DNA from 3 places in the Brevibacillus sp. FSL L8-0520 genome. Region 2 is predicted to be linked to each of the others. Evidence: riboswitches for the same ligand, from Rfam matches in the RefSeq annotation. Region 2 holds a riboswitch; each other region holds the start of a gene.

Region 1 (5,540 bases), 1.3 Mb from region 2:
CCGGCAGCTCTACCCAGAGGAACATTCCGCCTCTCGGTTTATTCCACTTCATGCCGCTGGTTTGACGACAGAGCAGCTCGTGCATCCACTCCATCCGCTCTTTGTACGAGTCGCGGATTTTTTGAATATGGCTTTCCAAATCAAACCGGGACAGCAGCTCATACAGAGCAAATTGGTCGATTGTGCTGGACTGCAAGTCGATTGCCTGCTTGGCTTTTACCATCATCTGAATCACCTGGCTGTCTCCAATCGCCCACCCCGTTCGAAGACCCGGAGCGACGATTTTGGAGAAGGTGCTGGTGTAGACGACAGCCGATCCGTCCGGATGCTCATCGAGAGAAAAAATGCTGCGATAAGGCGCCTCGCCGTCGAACTGGATTTCCCCGTACGGATCGTCTTCCAGAATCAAAATGTTGTTTTCCCGGCATTGTTTCAGCAGTCCCAAGCGTTTTTCCAGACTCCAAACCTTTCCTGTCGGGTTTGCAAACGTCGGAATGACATAGGCCATCTTCGGGCGATATTGTGCGATTTTTCTGGCAAGGTCCTCCATATCCATGCCTTCCGCATCTCCATCCACCGGAATAGCTCGAATGCCGCGAAATTGGAACAGTTGCACGGCCGCGAGATACGTTGGATTTTCTACCAGCACGACGTCGCCTTCGTCCAGATAGACACGGCAGAGCAAGTCGACGGCCTGCTGGGAGCCGGTAGTGATCAGCATGTTTTCTACGCCAACATTCATATGCTTTTGTTTCATGCGGGACGAAACCCATTCCCGAAGCGGAATGTACCCGTCAGTCAAGCCGTATTGCAGCGATTTTGCTCCGTGATCCAGAGCGCGATTGAAGGCTTCTCTCATTTCTTCGATTGGAAAAGAATCCTCTGCCGGCAGGCCGCCTGCCAAAGACAATACTTGATTGCCCTGTGTCAGCTTCAGGATTTCGCGCACGGCCGAGGAGCTGAGTGCGCTGGTTGATTTGGAAAATGAATATTCCATGTTCGGTTCCCCCTAGATTTCGCTTATACCTGTTTTATCACTGCGGCCGTCATAAGTCCAATCTCACAAATCTATCGGCGGAATAGGTTTTAGCTATGTCGAGCGATGGCTCGGTCGAAATCGTCGGATTTTACTCGCGACTACTTTGGTTGGGGGTATCGATGCTTGTGCAGATGTTTCCTGCTTTTCTTTTGGGTGGTAAACCGGGCTGTAGAGGTAAGAAACAGGAGAAAAAGCAAAAGTACGGTGGGACGGGTTTTTGTAGGCAAATTCGAGCCCGTCTGGATAATCGAGTTGAAGGGCTTGGGAAAACTGGAGAGCTTCCCTTACTGGAATCTGTATGACGAAAACGGCAAGCGTTTCGACGTTCGGACCGATTTTGCCAAGACGTACATGGAAGATTCAGACAAGGGGTCGTATTGGTCCAAACCCTGATTGTCAAAGGAATGGAGCAGCCTCCGCAAAAGCTGAAGCTCGCTTTGCAAACCATCGAAACACGGTACATAGACTTGAACTGGCAACCGCCGATCCCGCCTAGTCCATAAAGCTGGCCTGGGGTATCACCTGATTCCATCAAGCCATCATAAAGGCCCTGAGCGATCATAGCTCCGGGCCTTTTGCTTGGGAAGCCATGCTTTATGTTGCAAGTATGGCTTCCGCTATACACGAAAAATAAGGCTGTCTTTCTTGAAAAGGTTGCCGTCATTATGTTTTGGCATCCGTGAGTATCATTTCGAATCAAGCCTGCTTTATCCGTGAGTATCCTGCTTGATTCAGCCTGTTGTGCCACCCCGAATCGCAGGAGAAGCCTGTTTCCAGGCTTCTCCCCACCGCGGCCCCTGGACAAGGAGCAAGATAACCCGAAGCCCGCCAACAAGCTTACCGAGCAAACAGCCCCAGCTTCTCAATCCTTCGCACTGCCTCCGCCAGCCTTTCTTCGCTGGAAAGAAGCGCCGCGCGCACATACCCCTCGCCCGTCGGTCCAAAACCGACGCCAGGCGCAACCACCACATGAGCCTTTTCCAGCAGCAAATCGGAAAACTCGACCGATGTAAACCCTTCGGGAACAGGCAGCCAGCTGAAAAACGAGCCCTCTGAAGGCTTGGCCTGCCAACCGATCCGGTGGAGCTCGGCGAACAGCACATCCCGCCTGCTTTGGTAGACGGAGACGAGATCATGTACGCATTGCTGCGAGCCGGTCATCGCTTTTGCCGCCGCCATCTGCACAGCGCCGAAGAGACTGACAAAGTAATGGTCCTGAATCAAATTGACCAGCCGTACGAGCTCCTTGTTTCCGACCATAGCCCCGACGCGCCAGCCGGCCATGTTGTACGTTTTCGACAGGGTGTAAAACTCCACTCCTACTTCTTTTGCCCCCGGCACCTGCATGAAGCTGACCGGCTTTTTGCCGTCAAAGCTGATCGCACCATAGGCGAAATCATGGCAGACGACGATCTCGTGCTTGCGGGCAAAGCGGATGGTCTCTTCAAAAAATTCCACCGGAGCGTTGACCGCCGTCGGATTGTTCGGGTAATTGAGGAACATCAGCTTGGCTTTTTCCAAATCTTCCGGCTTCAACTGGCCGTAATCCGGAAGAAACGCGTTTTCAGCCTTGAGCGGCATCATGACCATGCGGCCGTCAGCTACAGCCACGCCGGACCAGTAATCCGGATAACCTGGATCGGGCACCAAAGCGACGTCCCCGGGGTTCAGCAGCACCTGACAAATCTCAACCAGACCTGTCTTGCTGCCAAACAGGATGGCTACCTCTTCCTCCGCGTCCAGCTCCACGCCGAACTCTTCCTTGTACCAGTGGGCGACGGCCTGCTTCAGCTCCAGCCTGCCGCTGAACGGCGGGTATTTGTGATGGACAGGGCGCTTGGCCTGCTCGCTCAGCTCTTCCACGATATGCTGCGGTGTCGGGAGATCGGGATTGCCCTGTCCAAGATTGATAATGTCATGTCCGGCCGCGATGGCCTTGTTTGTTTTCGCTACCAGCGTGGCAAAAAACTGCGTCGGCAGTCGGTCCACCATGGCAGATGGTTGGATGCGCATTGGCTTTCTATCCTTTCTTTCGCAAAAATAATCCAGACATCGAAGCAGGCATGCAAAAAGCCCCTTTTCCTGAACAGAAAAAGGGGCGGATCGTGCGTCTCCACGTTCTTATCTGTCAGGATCGCTCCTGCTGGAATTGGCACAGCATCTGCAGAATATCCTGCAAGATCCGCTGCCGGGCTTCATCGGGCCAGTCCCTCCACCTCTCTGGATAAGTTAACAGCAACCTATTTACTTTGAATGTCTACTATACTACTTGAGCAGGTTGGGAGTGTCAATACAATATCCCGAACCATGGCCCGGGCTGCTTTGCTGTTGCTGGCCCGGCAGCCTGCAGGGCCTCGTTAGACAGCCTGGCAGTCCTCAACTGTCAGCCTGGCGGTCCTCAACTGACAAACTGAGGAGCCTCACTGACAGGCTGAGGGGCCTCGACTGACAGCCTGAGCGGCCTCGGCTGAAAGCCTGCTGGTCTTCGCCTGACAGCTACGAGTATCCGTCCAAGCATTGCTTGTCATGACCCGAGCTTCTCCGGAGCAGGCAGAGCTGCCTTCATCTCAGGACGCTTTACAAAGGACGTGTACACGGTAAAGCAAGCGACAGCGACCAAAGCCAAAGCAGCCATGAAGTAGACCATCCCATTTGCTCCGAGCGCTTCAAAGATCACGGCGCCCATCAGCGGGCCGACCATGCGTCCTCCTGAGCCTACGCCCCCGATGAGGCCTTGAATGAACCCTTCACGTCCCGGTGGAGACAACTCGGCAGCGATGGTCGGGACGGCAGGCCACACCAGCATTTCACCCAGTGTAATGACAAACATGGCCACGAAAAAACCGGCGTACACCGTCGTCTGAGACAAGATCAGCATGGAGAGCGAAAAGACGTAGGCGCCTAACAGCAACTGCGCTTTCAGCGTACGGGCGAAGTGCCTGATCACCCAGGAGATAAACGGCTGCCCGAACAGGATCAAAGCACCATTCAGCGTCCACAGCAGGCTGTACTCCCTGAGCGTGATGCCCAGCGACTGCATATACGCCGACAGCACAGTCGTCCACTGCGAGTAAATAATCCAGCAGACCAACAACCCTGCCGACAACAGACCGAGCGCTAGCCATGCCATCGGGCGACCGGCAGCTTGAGCGGCATCCGTCGCCATTGCCGCCGCGGCCCCTTTTGATCCGCCGGCCTTCTCCGCCAATCCCGCGGCAGGCAGCTGTGCCCCCTCACCTTCCTCTGTGTGCTTCGCCGACGCTGCCACGAGCCGGCCTTCTTTTTCCTGACCGCGCTCAAGATCGACCGTGCGGCTCAAAAAGATAAAGAGAAACAGAACTGCCAGCTGCAGCGCCGCATTTCCAAAGAAAGTCCAGGCAAAGGAAATGCTCGCCAGCATTCCCGCCGAGGCGGAACCGATCGCTACCCCGATATTGAGTGCCACATAAACCGTATTCAAGCCCTTGCGGCCGCCGTCAGGCCACAAGAGGCCGATCAGGGCATTGAGCACAGGAAACATGATGCCGGAGAAAAATCCGTTCAAAAGCAGCAAGACCGTATACGTATGAAAGCTGGTTGTGAAGCCCAGTGCCACAGCTACGGCTACCGCTCCCGCTGTCGCGGCGTATACTGTGCGCATTTTCCCCCAGCGGTCAAAGAGAACCCCGCCTGTCAGACTGCCGATCAGGTACGCTCCCTGATTCAGCATCAAAAGAACACCCGCTACGGTGAGCGGCTTCCCGAGAAAATCGTGGATGTAGATCGTCACCAGCGGCCAGATACAGGCCATGCCCGTAGAATGAATAACGGCAGCAACGGCCAGAAGCCGGATGCTGCGCGGATAGGAATTCCATAGTCGACTCATCTGATGTTTACGCCTCGCTCCGATAAAAATCTCCGCTTTTCCCGCCGGTTTTGCTCTGGAGATACGTCGGCCCGATTACCATTTCCTTGTCCATGGCCTTGCACATGTCATAAACGGTGAGCGCGGCTGCGCTTGCGGCTGTCAGTGCCTCCATCTCCACGCCGGTCTTGCCGGTCGTTTTGACGGTTGCCTCGATATCCAATGTCGCTTTGTCCGCATACGAAAAGCGGATGTCAATGCCCGTCAGCGGCAGCGGATGACACATCGGGATGATCTCCCACGTCTTTTTCGCAGCCATTACTCCGGCTACCTGTGCGACAGCCAATACATCCCCCTTGGCAATCTGCCCCTCGCGAATGCGCAGCAGCGTTTCCGGCTTCATCGTGATTTTGCTGACAGCCACCGCTACCCGCTTGGTTACCTCTTTTTCGGAGACGTCCACCATTTTGGCCCGTTGTTGATCGTTAAAATGCGTTAATTCGTCGTTCATTTCTTCCTCCCATTTGCTTTCCGCCTGGGAATGCCCTTCTTTTTCGATAATCTAACCTTACATTCAGCACTGTAGAAAATCAATCGGGAATCTGCAAGAAGTCGCTCTCTGATTTGGCAGTTAGGCGCAATTATGTTATCGTCACA
Region 2 (5,540 bases):
GGCCACCATTTTGACGAAGCCGGGCGCGGGCAGATAAAGGGCCACCAACGTCGCACTGATCGCTCCCGTTACCATCTGTCCCTCGGCCCCCAGATTGAATACCCCGGCGCGAAAAGCGAGCGACAGTCCCAGTCCGATCAGCATGATCGGCGTGGCCCGGGCCAGCGTGGAGGTCAGGAAGTAGAAGCTGCCAAAGGCTCCCTTCCACATCTCTTGATACGTACCGATAATCGATTCGCCCACGGCGGCAATGACCAGCGCACCTGTCAACAGGCCGATGATCACTGCCAGCAGCGGCTGAACCAATGACTTACATAGCTGCTTGACTGCTGCCATACACGCTTCCTCCCGCCATCAATACGCTGATTTTCTCCTCTGTCGCTTCCGAGCGTGTCAGCTCCCCGGCGATCCTCCCTTTGTACATCACCAAAATCCGGTCGGACAGCGCCAGTATTTCTGTCAATTCAGACGAGACGAGCAAAATGCCGTCTCCATTGTTCCGCTTTTCCAGCAGAGCCTGATGGATGTATTCCATCGCGCCGATGTCAACGCCGCGAGTAGGCTCGGCCGCGATCAACAGTGGTGTATTCTGTCCCAGCTCGCGGGCGACAATCAGCTTTTGCAAATTGCCCCCGGAGAGGTTGCCTGCCTGCTCTTTCAAATGAAGAGAGCCTGTCTTGATCGCAAACCGCTCGACCCACTCTTCCACGACACGGCGGAATTTGCTGCGCAAAACGACACCGCGGCGCATGTACTCCGGCTTGCGCTGATAGCCCATCAGCGCGTTTTCCTCGACGCTTTCCCGCTTTGCTGTCCCCCACAGGTAGCGGTCTTCGGGAATGTGGGCCAATCCTGCCTCGCGAATCGCTGCCACCGACTGGCCAGTCACATCCTTTTCTCCGAGATAGACTTTCCCTTCCGAAACAGCCCGCAGGCCGGTCAATGCCTCCAAAAGCTCGGATTGCCCGTTGCCGGATACCCCGGCGATCCCGACGATCTCCCCGTGGTGTACGGAAAACGTCACGTCGTCTACGAGCGTTTGTTTTTCCCGGATGCTCAGGCCCTGCACCCGCAAAAGCGGCTTTCCTTCCAGGCGGACCCGATCAGTGAGCTGCTGAAGCTCGCGGCCTACCATCATACGGGCGAGGTCGTCCGCATTGGTTTCGCTTCGGGAAACGGTTCCGGTCACGCGCCCCCCGCGCAGGACAGTGACCCGGTCTGCCACCTCCATGACCTCCTGGAGCTTGTGGGTAATCAAAATGACGCTTTTGCCGCTTTCGGCCAAATGGCGGATCGTCTGCAGCAGCTCCTTTACCTCCAGCGGCGTGAGCACCGCAGTCGGCTCGTCCAGCACGATAATATCTGCACCCTGGTAGAGCACCTTCAGGATTTCTACCCGCTGCTGCTCCCCTACGGAGCAGCTGGATACCTTGGCGTTCTCGTTGATCGGTATCCGGTATCGCTCACTGAGCGAGCGGACTGCACTCGCCGCTTCTTTTCGCTGAAACAGCCCTTTGCGCTGCGGTTCGTAGCCGATCACGATATTTTCCGCAACGGTAAAGTCGGGAAACAGCATGAAGTGCTGGTGAACCATGCCAATCCCGTGGCGGATCGCATCCTCCGGGCCGCGAAAGACGACGGGCTTGCCATTTACTGCGATCTCTCCGGCAGTGGGCTGCTCCATACCGTACAGCATGCGCATCAGCGTGGTTTTGCCCGCTCCGTTCTCGCCGACGATCGCATGGACCTCCCCCTCTTTCAACGTAAACGAAACGTTGTCATTGGCGGTAAAATCGCCGTAGCGCTTGGTCATGCCCCGCATTTCCAGTCGGTTCTCCACCTTTTCCCCCTCCCTCTTTTGTCTTCCCGGTAGAGCAGGAAACCGACTACGCTCATGTAGCCGGTTTCCGAATCAGCGCTCTCGCTATTGTTTCAGCGGGTCTGTCACGGTTCTCGTCCCCGCGACGATCTCATCCTTGATCGCTTTTACCTTGCTGACGACTTCTTCTCCAATGAACGGGTTCAGCGGAGTCGGGCTGTCATGCGTAACGTAGGTCACGCCGACGCCGTTCTCCTTCAGTCCGTAGGCGACGACACCCGGCTTCAAGCTGCCGTCCACAAATGCCTTCACCGTTTCATACACAGCGGAGTCCGTTCCTTTCAACTGGGACAGGACGATATGCTCAGGGTCGATGCTGGTCCGGTCAACGTCTTGTCCGGAGGTGTAGAAGCCTTTTTCCTTGGCTGCTTCAAACACGCCAAGATCTCCTACAGCCGCTGCGCCGTAAATAAAGTCCGCTCCTTTGGAAGCCTGCAGCAGCGCCAGCTCCTTCGCTTTTGCCGGGTCGCTGAAGCTGCCGACGTAGTTGATCTGCACTTCTGCGTTCGGGTTGGTCGCCTTGAGCCCTTCCTGAAAACCGACTGTCCATTTTTTCAGGATCGGAATGTCCATTGCTGCGACGATCCCTACCTTGTTGCTTTTGGTTGCCAAACCGGCAGCCGCTCCGACCAGGTATGCAGCCTCTTGCTCGCGGAACATGACACTGCGGACGTTGGGCAAATCAACTTGCGTATCGATGATGGCGAAGGTGCGGTCCGGATTTTCTGTCGCTACCTTTTTCAGCGCATCCTCGGCTTCAAAGGAAGACGTGATGATCAAATCGTATTGCTCGGCCACTGCCACGCGGATATTTTCCTCGATAGCCCCATGGTCTGTGGATTCAATCGTCTTGACATCCACCCCGAATTCCTGGGCGGCTTTCTTCGCTCCATCGTCCATCTGCTGGAAGAACGGGTTAACCCCGATTTTCTCGGGCAGCACCAGCGCGATCCGCTTTTTCGCTGTTTCTTGTCCGCCTGTCTGGGCTTGTCCCTTGTCTTCGGGGGCGCTGCTGTTTGTCGAGCATCCGGCTGCCAGTACAGCGAATGTCGTTAAAGCCAGAAGCAATTTTTTCATGATGTCCTCTCTCCTATCAATATCCCGAACGATAATATTCGTTTTTATAACAAAATATCGTTGGTTTATGGCGTGTATTAAAAATCAATTTGAATAAAATACGAATATTATTATATTTAATTAAATTAACGTTCGTCAACAACCTCCTTTGCACAAAGAAAAAACTCTTCCCGGAGGAAGAGTTTGCCGTATATCGCTAACCTCTTCCTCATCTCTCAGAACCCAAACAGGTTCTGTAGGAATTGGCACCTTTCTGTGCACGTGTGCACAGTGGTTGCCGGGCTTCATCGGGCCAGTCCCTCCGCCGCTCTTGATAAGGTAAGGTGAAACTATTTAATTGATATTGAATTCATTCTAGCAGATCAATTGAAAAATGCAATTCTTTTTTCAGCAATTTCAAACATTACGATTATCGCTGAAATGATTGCTGCAGCTTTGTCGACAAGGCGTTCAGCTCGCCCAGCTCCTCGGTAATCTCCCGCACCTTTTGGTGCTGGTTTTCCGCCGTCGCAAACAATTCCTCCAGGTTGGCAACAGACTCCTCGGTGACCGCTGTAATCGTAGACATCTCGGCCGCCACTTCCCCGGAGCGCATTTTCACGCGATCCATGCTCGTCCGCACATGCTCGACTGCCTCCAGGAACGCTTCCATGCCTGTTCGCACTGTCTCGATAGACGCCACTGTCTCTACCGCCAGCTCCTGTCCCTTTGCTACCGACACTTCGCCCGTGCTCATGTGCTTCACGGCGTTTTCACTCTCTTGATGCAGCGACTGCAAAATTTCGGTAATCTCCTGCGTAGCCGTCGCGCTTTGCTCAGCCAGCTTGCGCACCTCGTCCGCCACGACGGCGAAGCCCCGGCCGTGCTCACCCGCACGAGCCGATTCGATCGCGGCATTGAGCGCGAGCAGGTTCGTCTGTGTCGCGATCTGGTTGATCGTCTGGACGATTTCCTCGACCTTGTTGGCTTGCTTGTTCAGCTCGCGGATCGTCGAAGACGCCACATTGACCGCCTGAACGATTTGCTCCATTTGCTCGGAAAGCTCGCTCATCATGCTGATGCTTCCTGCCAAGCGGCGGCTGTTCTGATCCGCTTCCGCCTTCATGACGGCCGCTTGCTCGTTGACAGTCACAATTTCCTGGTCGATCGACTGCACTTCTTCCTCGATTTTGACAGTGGAATTGGCTTGGGATTCCATTCCGGTCGCCACTTCCTTGAAGGCGACCATCATCTCGTCCGTGTTGCGCCTTGTCGTCTCGGCATGCTCATGGACATGCACGGATGTGCGCTCCACCTGCTCTGTTACCATCTTGATATTCCGCAGCAGCTCTTCCAGGCGCTGCTCTTTGTCTTCGGCTTCCCGTCTCGCGCTGTCCGCTTTTGCAAGCGACGCTTGTCCAGCCAGACAGAGATAGGTGAGCCCCGCGATCATCAGCACGAAGGCGACAATGCGAAGCAGCAAATTGACTTCCGAAAAATGGCCGTCAAACAACTGGTAAGAACCGGTGTAAAATCCGATTAATGTCGCCGCAACCTGCATCGCCCCCGCCGATACAATCAGCTTCCAGTCCAGATAGGCTGCCAAAAAGCCCAGGACGATGAACGCGAGAAACGAGATTTCCTGAAACGGTGTATAGTGGTCAAATGCAATCGAGTAATAGAGAAGACCAATTCCGACCAGATACCGGATCAAGTAGCTGTCCTTGCGAATGAAGTACAACGGAGAAACGATCAGTGTTGCCAGCAAGCCTGCGGAGGTGACCTTCCAGAAGTTCACATCCATCTGACACGCGATCCAGCCTGCAACCCAGAGATGATTCCATAAAATAAAGATCATAAAGCCTTCTTTGTTCGTCAAGGTGTTGCGGACCAACTGAAACATATGTACCCCCTCTTGCCTGTCGTACTTGCGAAATGCTCTTGATGCCATTATAGACTGAGAAAAGTCCCAGCGACTACGAATAATGTAAGAATGTGTGAAAAAAGTTCCATCATTCGACTGGTTCTGAAGATGCACAACTGGTCGTTTTCGGCCTCGCATGCTGGCCAAACAATCTGCTGTCGAATTTCGTACCCATGCCCGCCACTCCCCTATATGCAATGCAAAAGCAGGTGCCCCGCTGTCTGCTTGAGACTTTGGAGCACCTGCTTTTTCCGATTTATAGACTATGCTACTGCAACGATTTTTTGATGATATTACGGGCGATCCATACGCCTGCAGCCCCGGCCTGTGCCAGTCCGCGCGTAATGCCCGCACCGTCGCCGCCGCAGTACAGCCCTTTGATTTCCGTCTCGAACTCCTCGGTCAGCTTTGGACGGGCAGAGTAAAATTTGGCCTCTACGCCATAGAACAGTGTGTGCTCGGAAGCGATTCCCGGTGTCACCTTGTCCAGCGCCTCGACCATTTCGATCAAGCTTTTCATCGTATTGTACGGCAGAACCAGGCCCAAATCGCCGGGAACGGCTTCCTTGAGCGTCGGCTCCAAAAACCCTTCGCGGATGCGGGACTCGGTAGAGCGGCGTCCGCGCAAAATGTCTCCGTATTTCTGGACGATGACGCCGCCATTGGAAAGATCGTTGGCGC
Region 3 (5,540 bases), 1.6 Mb from region 2:
CGCGACGCTCTCTTTCTGCCGCTGGCATAGCGGCATGTGACATCATCGCCGGATACGACAGAATGGTTTCTACGGCTCCGAGACTGACCGCTACGATCGGAAGCGTAACCCGATCAAACAAAGCCTTCGCCCGCTCTCTGCTGCCCACATCAAAGGACAGCACGGCTCCGTGGCCGCTCGCCTGCCTCGATTGGAGCTGGTGGCCGGGATGACCCGCTAGTCCCGTATAATGTACCTTTGCAACGGAAGGATGATTTGCGAGCCATCGAGCGATCTTTTCCGCTGTTTGGGTGCTTACATCCAGTCTGGCTTTCAGCGATTTCAGCCCGCGCATCACCAGCCAGGAATCCTGCGCTCCGAGTACCGCTCCCATGCCGTTTTGGATAAAGTAAAGCTGTTCACCCAGCTCAGCATCCTTGGTAACAGCCAGCCCTGCAACGACATCGCTGTGGCCGCCGATGAACTTCGTCGCTGAGTGGATGACGATATCTGCTCCGAGTTCAAGCGGACGCTGGTAGTACGGGGTCAGAAACGTATTGTCGACAATGACTATGATATTCTTGGCCTTTGCGATATGGCAGACAGCTGCGATGTCTGTCACCTTCAACGTCGGATTAGAAGGTGTCTCCAGGTAGATCCCGCGAGTGCGAGGAGTGACGGCTCTCTCCACTGCCTCTACGCAGGTCGTATCCACGAACGTAACGTCAATATTCATGCGGGACAACACTTTGGTCAAAAAGCGATACGTTCCGCCGTAGACATCTTCTGCCACGACAACATGATCGCCCGCGGAAAACAGCATAAACACGCTGGAAATCGCGGCCATGCCGGAAGCAAATGCAAATCCCCGCGCACCGCCCTCCAGGACGGCAATCGCCTCTTCCAATGCATGCCGGGTCGGGTTGCCGGACCGCGCATAGTCGTATGCGCCCGGACGGTCCAAATCCGCTTGGTGAAACGTAGATGCCTGGTAAATCGGCGTGGATGCCGCACCGGTCACCGGATCGAAACAAGATGTCCCGTGAAGCAGTTTCGTGGCAAATTTCATCGTCTACACCCTTCCGCTACCAGACTTGCATCGAGAGCCTGTATCAAATCATGAATCAAATCATCCGGATGTTCAACTCCTACCGACAATCGCAGCAAACGATCACAGACCCCGACGTATTCTCGAATTTTTTGCGGAATGTCGGCATGAGTCTGTGTCGCCGGATACGTGCACAAAGACTCGACGCCTCCCAGACTCTCCGCAAAAGAGATGATGCGCAAGTTTTCCAAAAACGGCCCCACCTGAGCAGAGAAGCGAACGCGGAAGGACACCATGCCGCTGTAACCGGTCGCCTGTTTGCTCTGAATCTCGTAGCCGGGATGATCGTCCAATCCCGGATAGAATACATCGGTGACCGCCGGATGCTCCCGCAGTTTGCGCGCAACCTGGAGAGCATTGCTCTGATGTCGCTCCATACGCAAAGCGAGCGTCTTCATGCCTCTGACCAGCAGCCAGCAATCCTGTGGGCCGAGGGTTGCACCGATGGAGTTGTGCAAAAACCGGACCTTTTCAGACAACTCAGCGCCTTTTGTCACAATCAGGCCAGCCAGCACGTCATTGTGGCCTCCAAGATATTTCGTCCCGCTATGGAGCACCAGATCTGCCCCCAGCTCCAGTGGACGCTGATAGTACGGCGTCATAAAGGTATTGTCCACGATGGTCAGCAAACCGCTTCGTTTGGCGATCCCGGCTACGCAAGCGATATCCGTTATTTGCATCAGCGGATTTGTCGGCGTCTCGATGAGAACGGCTTTTGTCTCCGGACGGATCGCGCCCGCAAATGCCTGAAGATCGCGCAGATCAACATAGCTGAACTGGAGCCCGTAGCGGGAAAGGACCTGCTCAAAAAGACGGTATGTCCCACCGTATAAATCAAGCGAAACGATCAAATGGTCGCCTTGAGAAAAAAGTCCCATGACTGTGTGAATCGCTGCCATCCCGGAAGCACAGGCAAAACCGGCATCACCGCACTCGGCCTCTGCGATCGCCTCCTCCAGCACCTTGCGTGTCGGATTGGCCGTACGGGTGTAATCGTATCCGGTACTTTGACCAAGAGACGGGTGGCGGTAAGCGGTCGCATAGTAAACCGGGAAGCTTACCGCGCCCGTGATCGTATCACGACCTACCCCCGCCTGTACCAGTTTCGTTTCCAGATGCATAGCAATCTCTCCCTCTGCTTTGATGTTGAGGGCATGAAAAAGCCCTCTTTTCTTTTGAAAAGAAGGCTTTGTTTACGTCGCCGCAAGCAAACCCTTCTCATCTTTCAGAGCATGATTTGCTCTGCAGGAATTAGCACCAGTATCGTCCTGTTAACAGGAAAATTGGTTGCCGGGCATCATCGGGCCAGTCCCTCCGCCTCTCTGGATAAGAAGTTTGCTATTCAATTTGTTGATCCTAATACTAACGGAAATATCGAGTGATTGTCAACAGATATTTCCTCTTCGTTTTCACCCGTTTTCTCTGTTACTCCGCTTTGCGCAGTGCTGTCATCACCTGATTGTCCAGCTTCGCCGCCGCATTTTTATCATATGTTTTTTCATACTGCGGTTCTACGGAGATACGGGAACCGTAGAACATGACATCACGCACCGCCTCAATGGTAACCTCCACCATCGCCAGCTTCAGGGGAACCTCCTCCATCCGCTCACTCTTCAATACAGCCCTTCCGTTAATGGCATAAGAAGAGCCAGCACCAATCAAATGCAGAACCACTTGTGGCTGCTTGGCGATATTGGTCAAGATGCGTGAACGGTTGTCTACCGCAAACCGGATGACTTGCGGCGATGCCGCAAACGTCCAGGAAAGCGAGCTGAGCGATGGCGCCCCAGACTCATGGTCAATGGTGCCCAATGTGATAAACCGCTCCTGCTGCAACAACCCGAACAGTTCCTCCGAAAGCGTTTGGGATACGGTCTCAGCCATTCCGAAGCCTCCTTGTGTAAGTTTTGTACGTCTATTGTACCCGCCAAGGAAGAGATAGGCAAACCTTTCCGGCATGCGCTTGATTCTTCCCCTTTTTTTCCCTACACTGTTACTTAACTGGTAACCATAGGAGACAGGAGGAGAAACCAGATGTCACAAAGCCCCACAGACCGCCTGTTGTCAAAGATTGACCAGCTCCTCGAAGAAATTCAGGAGGCACGCAAATTAAATGACCGGATGGACAAAATCGCCATGTTTTTAGAGGATATCCGTCTGGCAGATGTCATTCAAAATTATACAGCCCCGCGCAAGCTGCTTTGGATCAATTTCCTGGCAGGTCTGGCACGGGGCCTGGGACTGACGATCGGAACAGCCATCGTACTGGCCATTCTCGGTTCCGTCCTGAGCAAATTCCTCTCGATTCCCATCATCGGGGACTACATCAGCCAACTGATGGATTATGTCTCCACCTACCGTCAGCCCTAGTCAAATGGAATGATTGGCAAGCTGCCCGGAGCAGAAAGAAGATTGCCATTCGTGGCCGCTCAAGAATGCAACGGATTAGTCGTTGTCGCGATCGTCGTTATCGTCATCGTCTCCGTCATCGTCATGGCCATGCTTTTTCCAGTAGCCATACGCATTTCCGTTCGGATGCTTTTTGTCTTTGTCCTTCTTTTTCTTATCTTTATCTTTATCGTCATCAACTTCGTTTACTGGCGTACCGTGAGGAATGTCAGCTTGTGCTACGACCTTCCCGTCAACGACTACTTCCAGATGGACGGACTTGGCGCTGTAAGAACGATTTTTGTAAGAGAGCTCCACTTCGAACTCCCCGTCATCGTCTATCTTGACCTCGTGTTTTTTGCCGTCCGGAGCGATTACATACAGCTTCGCTTTTTGGTTTTTGGAGAATCCTGCGATTTCCCCTTCTACTTCAATTTCCTTATCTTTGGCGTCAAGCTTGGCGGTTCCGGTAATTTTGTATTGGGCAGGCTTCGGCGTTTCCGGCTTGGTCGGTTTATCCGGCTTGTTGACAACAAGCAGATCGACGGATTCCGAATCAAGCTTCTTGCCGTCCTTGTACACCTCAATCAATACTTTCCCTTTGTCAGCCTCTACATCCTTCATGGTGACTGAATAGGAGCCGACACCGTCCCACAGCTTTTTCACGCCGGCGCCTCTCTTGTCTCCGTCATAGGTCACGACTACTTTGCCTGCCGTAAGGTTTACAATGCCGTTTACTTTCAATTCACCCTTTTTGCTATCCAAAACAGCCTGCGTATGAATCAAAACATCGGAATCTACAACAGTTCCCGAGTTGATCCGCACTTCGCGGGTATCGACCAGTTTGTCGTTGACGTAAGCTTTCACTGTCGCGTATTGCGGAGTCGCGCTCACAGTGGCCGCAAAGCTCACCGAAAAGCTGTCGTTGGCCGTTGGCACGACTTCGATGCTGTCGCCATTTGGCTTGACAACCACGACTTTGGTTACTTCATCCGTTACTTCACCTTTCAGGTAGGTGGTGCTGTCTTTTGTCTCTGGAGTTAGGCTGACAAAGCCCTGCTCAGTTTCGTCAAAACGTACTTCGAGGTAAATATCGGAATAGTACTCCTTGTAAATCCGGTTCCACTCCGCCTCATTTTGCTCAATGTACGTTTGCATTTTTACGTCGAGATTCAGTTTGTCCACTACAATATACAAGTGATCTGCCTGCGTTTTCAGCAACAGATTGAGCGTGGCCGGATCGTTTGTTGCCAGCTCTTTCAGATTGTAGCGAGTCACTTGCTTGCCTTCTTCATTCATGACAACCTTGATCGCACTGCTGCTTCCGGTTGTACTGGCATTGGCCAGCAGCGGCGTTACGCCCCCAATTATCGTAGCGGCAGCCACAACTGCCAGCACGGGCCTGGTCATGTATTTTTTCATTGATGTACTTCCCCTTTCCATGTTTTCCCTCAATGCCCTGGGCACAGTTACAGACGAGGGCAACCTTGGAAAAGTTGCAGAAATAAAAAATAGGGCCCCGCCAAAGCATTGGTCAAGACCCCATTTAGTGGACAGTAAGAAAAAACCCGACCGTTAGACCGACAGCTGACGTCTGAATTCAACAGGCGTCAGCCTTTTTAATTTTCGTTGTGGTCGACTTTGGTTGTAGAATTGAATATATTCCTCAATTCGCCTTTGTGCCTCATCCACACTTCGGATATCATAAGGGTAGAGCCCTTCCGTTTTGAGATGCGAGAAGAAGCTCTCCATCGAGGCATTATCATAACAGTTGCCTCTCCGAGACATGCTGATTTGGGCGCCAACCTTCGGCAACATGTCGTGGTAAGCGTAGGACGTGTACTGGAATCCCTGATCGCTGTGAACGATCAGTCCAGTCACGTCTTTCGTCTTTTTAAAGGCTTTCTCAAAGGTCCGTAGGACCAACTGATTGTCGTTGCGAACTCCAATGTGGTAAGCCACAATCTCATTATTAAACAAATCCTTAATAGCAGACAGGTAGAGCCACGTATCCGCGACACGATACTGTGTGACATCGGTTACCCATTTTCGATTAGGTGCATCC

The links. A riboswitch is a leader RNA that binds a small molecule or an ion and turns the genes downstream of it on or off. The one in region 2 is predicted to bind S-adenosylmethionine.
Region 1: it holds a riboswitch for S-adenosylmethionine, as region 2 does, so the genes downstream of both, NSQ24_RS19000 (pyridoxal phosphate-dependent aminotransferase) here and NSQ24_RS24730 (BMP family protein) in region 2, are expected to answer to the same signal.
Region 3: it holds a riboswitch for S-adenosylmethionine, as region 2 does, so the genes downstream of both, NSQ24_RS17215 (aminotransferase class I/II-fold pyridoxal phosphate-dependent enzyme) here and NSQ24_RS24730 (BMP family protein) in region 2, are expected to answer to the same signal.

The regions. Positions count from the first base shown of each region.
Region 1 is NZ_CP150171.1:3,786,993-3,792,532, forward strand. It holds gene NSQ24_RS18990 (PLP-dependent aminotransferase family protein) at 1-997, opposite strand, end outside; gene NSQ24_RS18995 (hypothetical protein) at 1,163-1,432, shown strand; gene NSQ24_RS19000 (pyridoxal phosphate-dependent aminotransferase) at 1,877-3,052, opposite strand; SAM riboswitch class I at 3,158-3,270, opposite strand; gene NSQ24_RS19005 (MFS transporter) at 3,564-4,904, opposite strand; gene moaC (cyclic pyranopterin monophosphate synthase MoaC) at 4,912-5,394, opposite strand.
Region 2 is NZ_CP150171.1:5,071,430-5,076,969, forward strand. It holds gene NSQ24_RS24720 (ABC transporter permease) at 1-336, opposite strand, end outside; gene NSQ24_RS24725 (ABC transporter ATP-binding protein) at 311-1,840, opposite strand; gene NSQ24_RS24730 (BMP family protein) at 1,925-2,956, opposite strand; SAM riboswitch class I at 3,162-3,276, opposite strand; gene NSQ24_RS24735 (methyl-accepting chemotaxis protein) at 3,366-4,838, opposite strand; gene NSQ24_RS24740 (NAD(P)/FAD-dependent oxidoreductase) at 5,128-5,540, opposite strand, start outside.
Region 3 is NZ_CP150171.1:3,454,388-3,459,927, forward strand. It holds gene NSQ24_RS17210 (aminotransferase class I/II-fold pyridoxal phosphate-dependent enzyme) at 1-1,048, opposite strand, end outside; gene NSQ24_RS17215 (aminotransferase class I/II-fold pyridoxal phosphate-dependent enzyme) at 1,045-2,208, opposite strand; SAM riboswitch class I at 2,303-2,420, opposite strand; gene NSQ24_RS17220 (pyridoxamine 5'-phosphate oxidase family protein) at 2,513-2,971, opposite strand; gene NSQ24_RS17225 (DUF5665 domain-containing protein) at 3,122-3,457, shown strand; gene NSQ24_RS17230 (hypothetical protein) at 3,533-4,897, opposite strand; gene NSQ24_RS17235 (IS3 family transposase) at 5,051-5,540, opposite strand, start outside.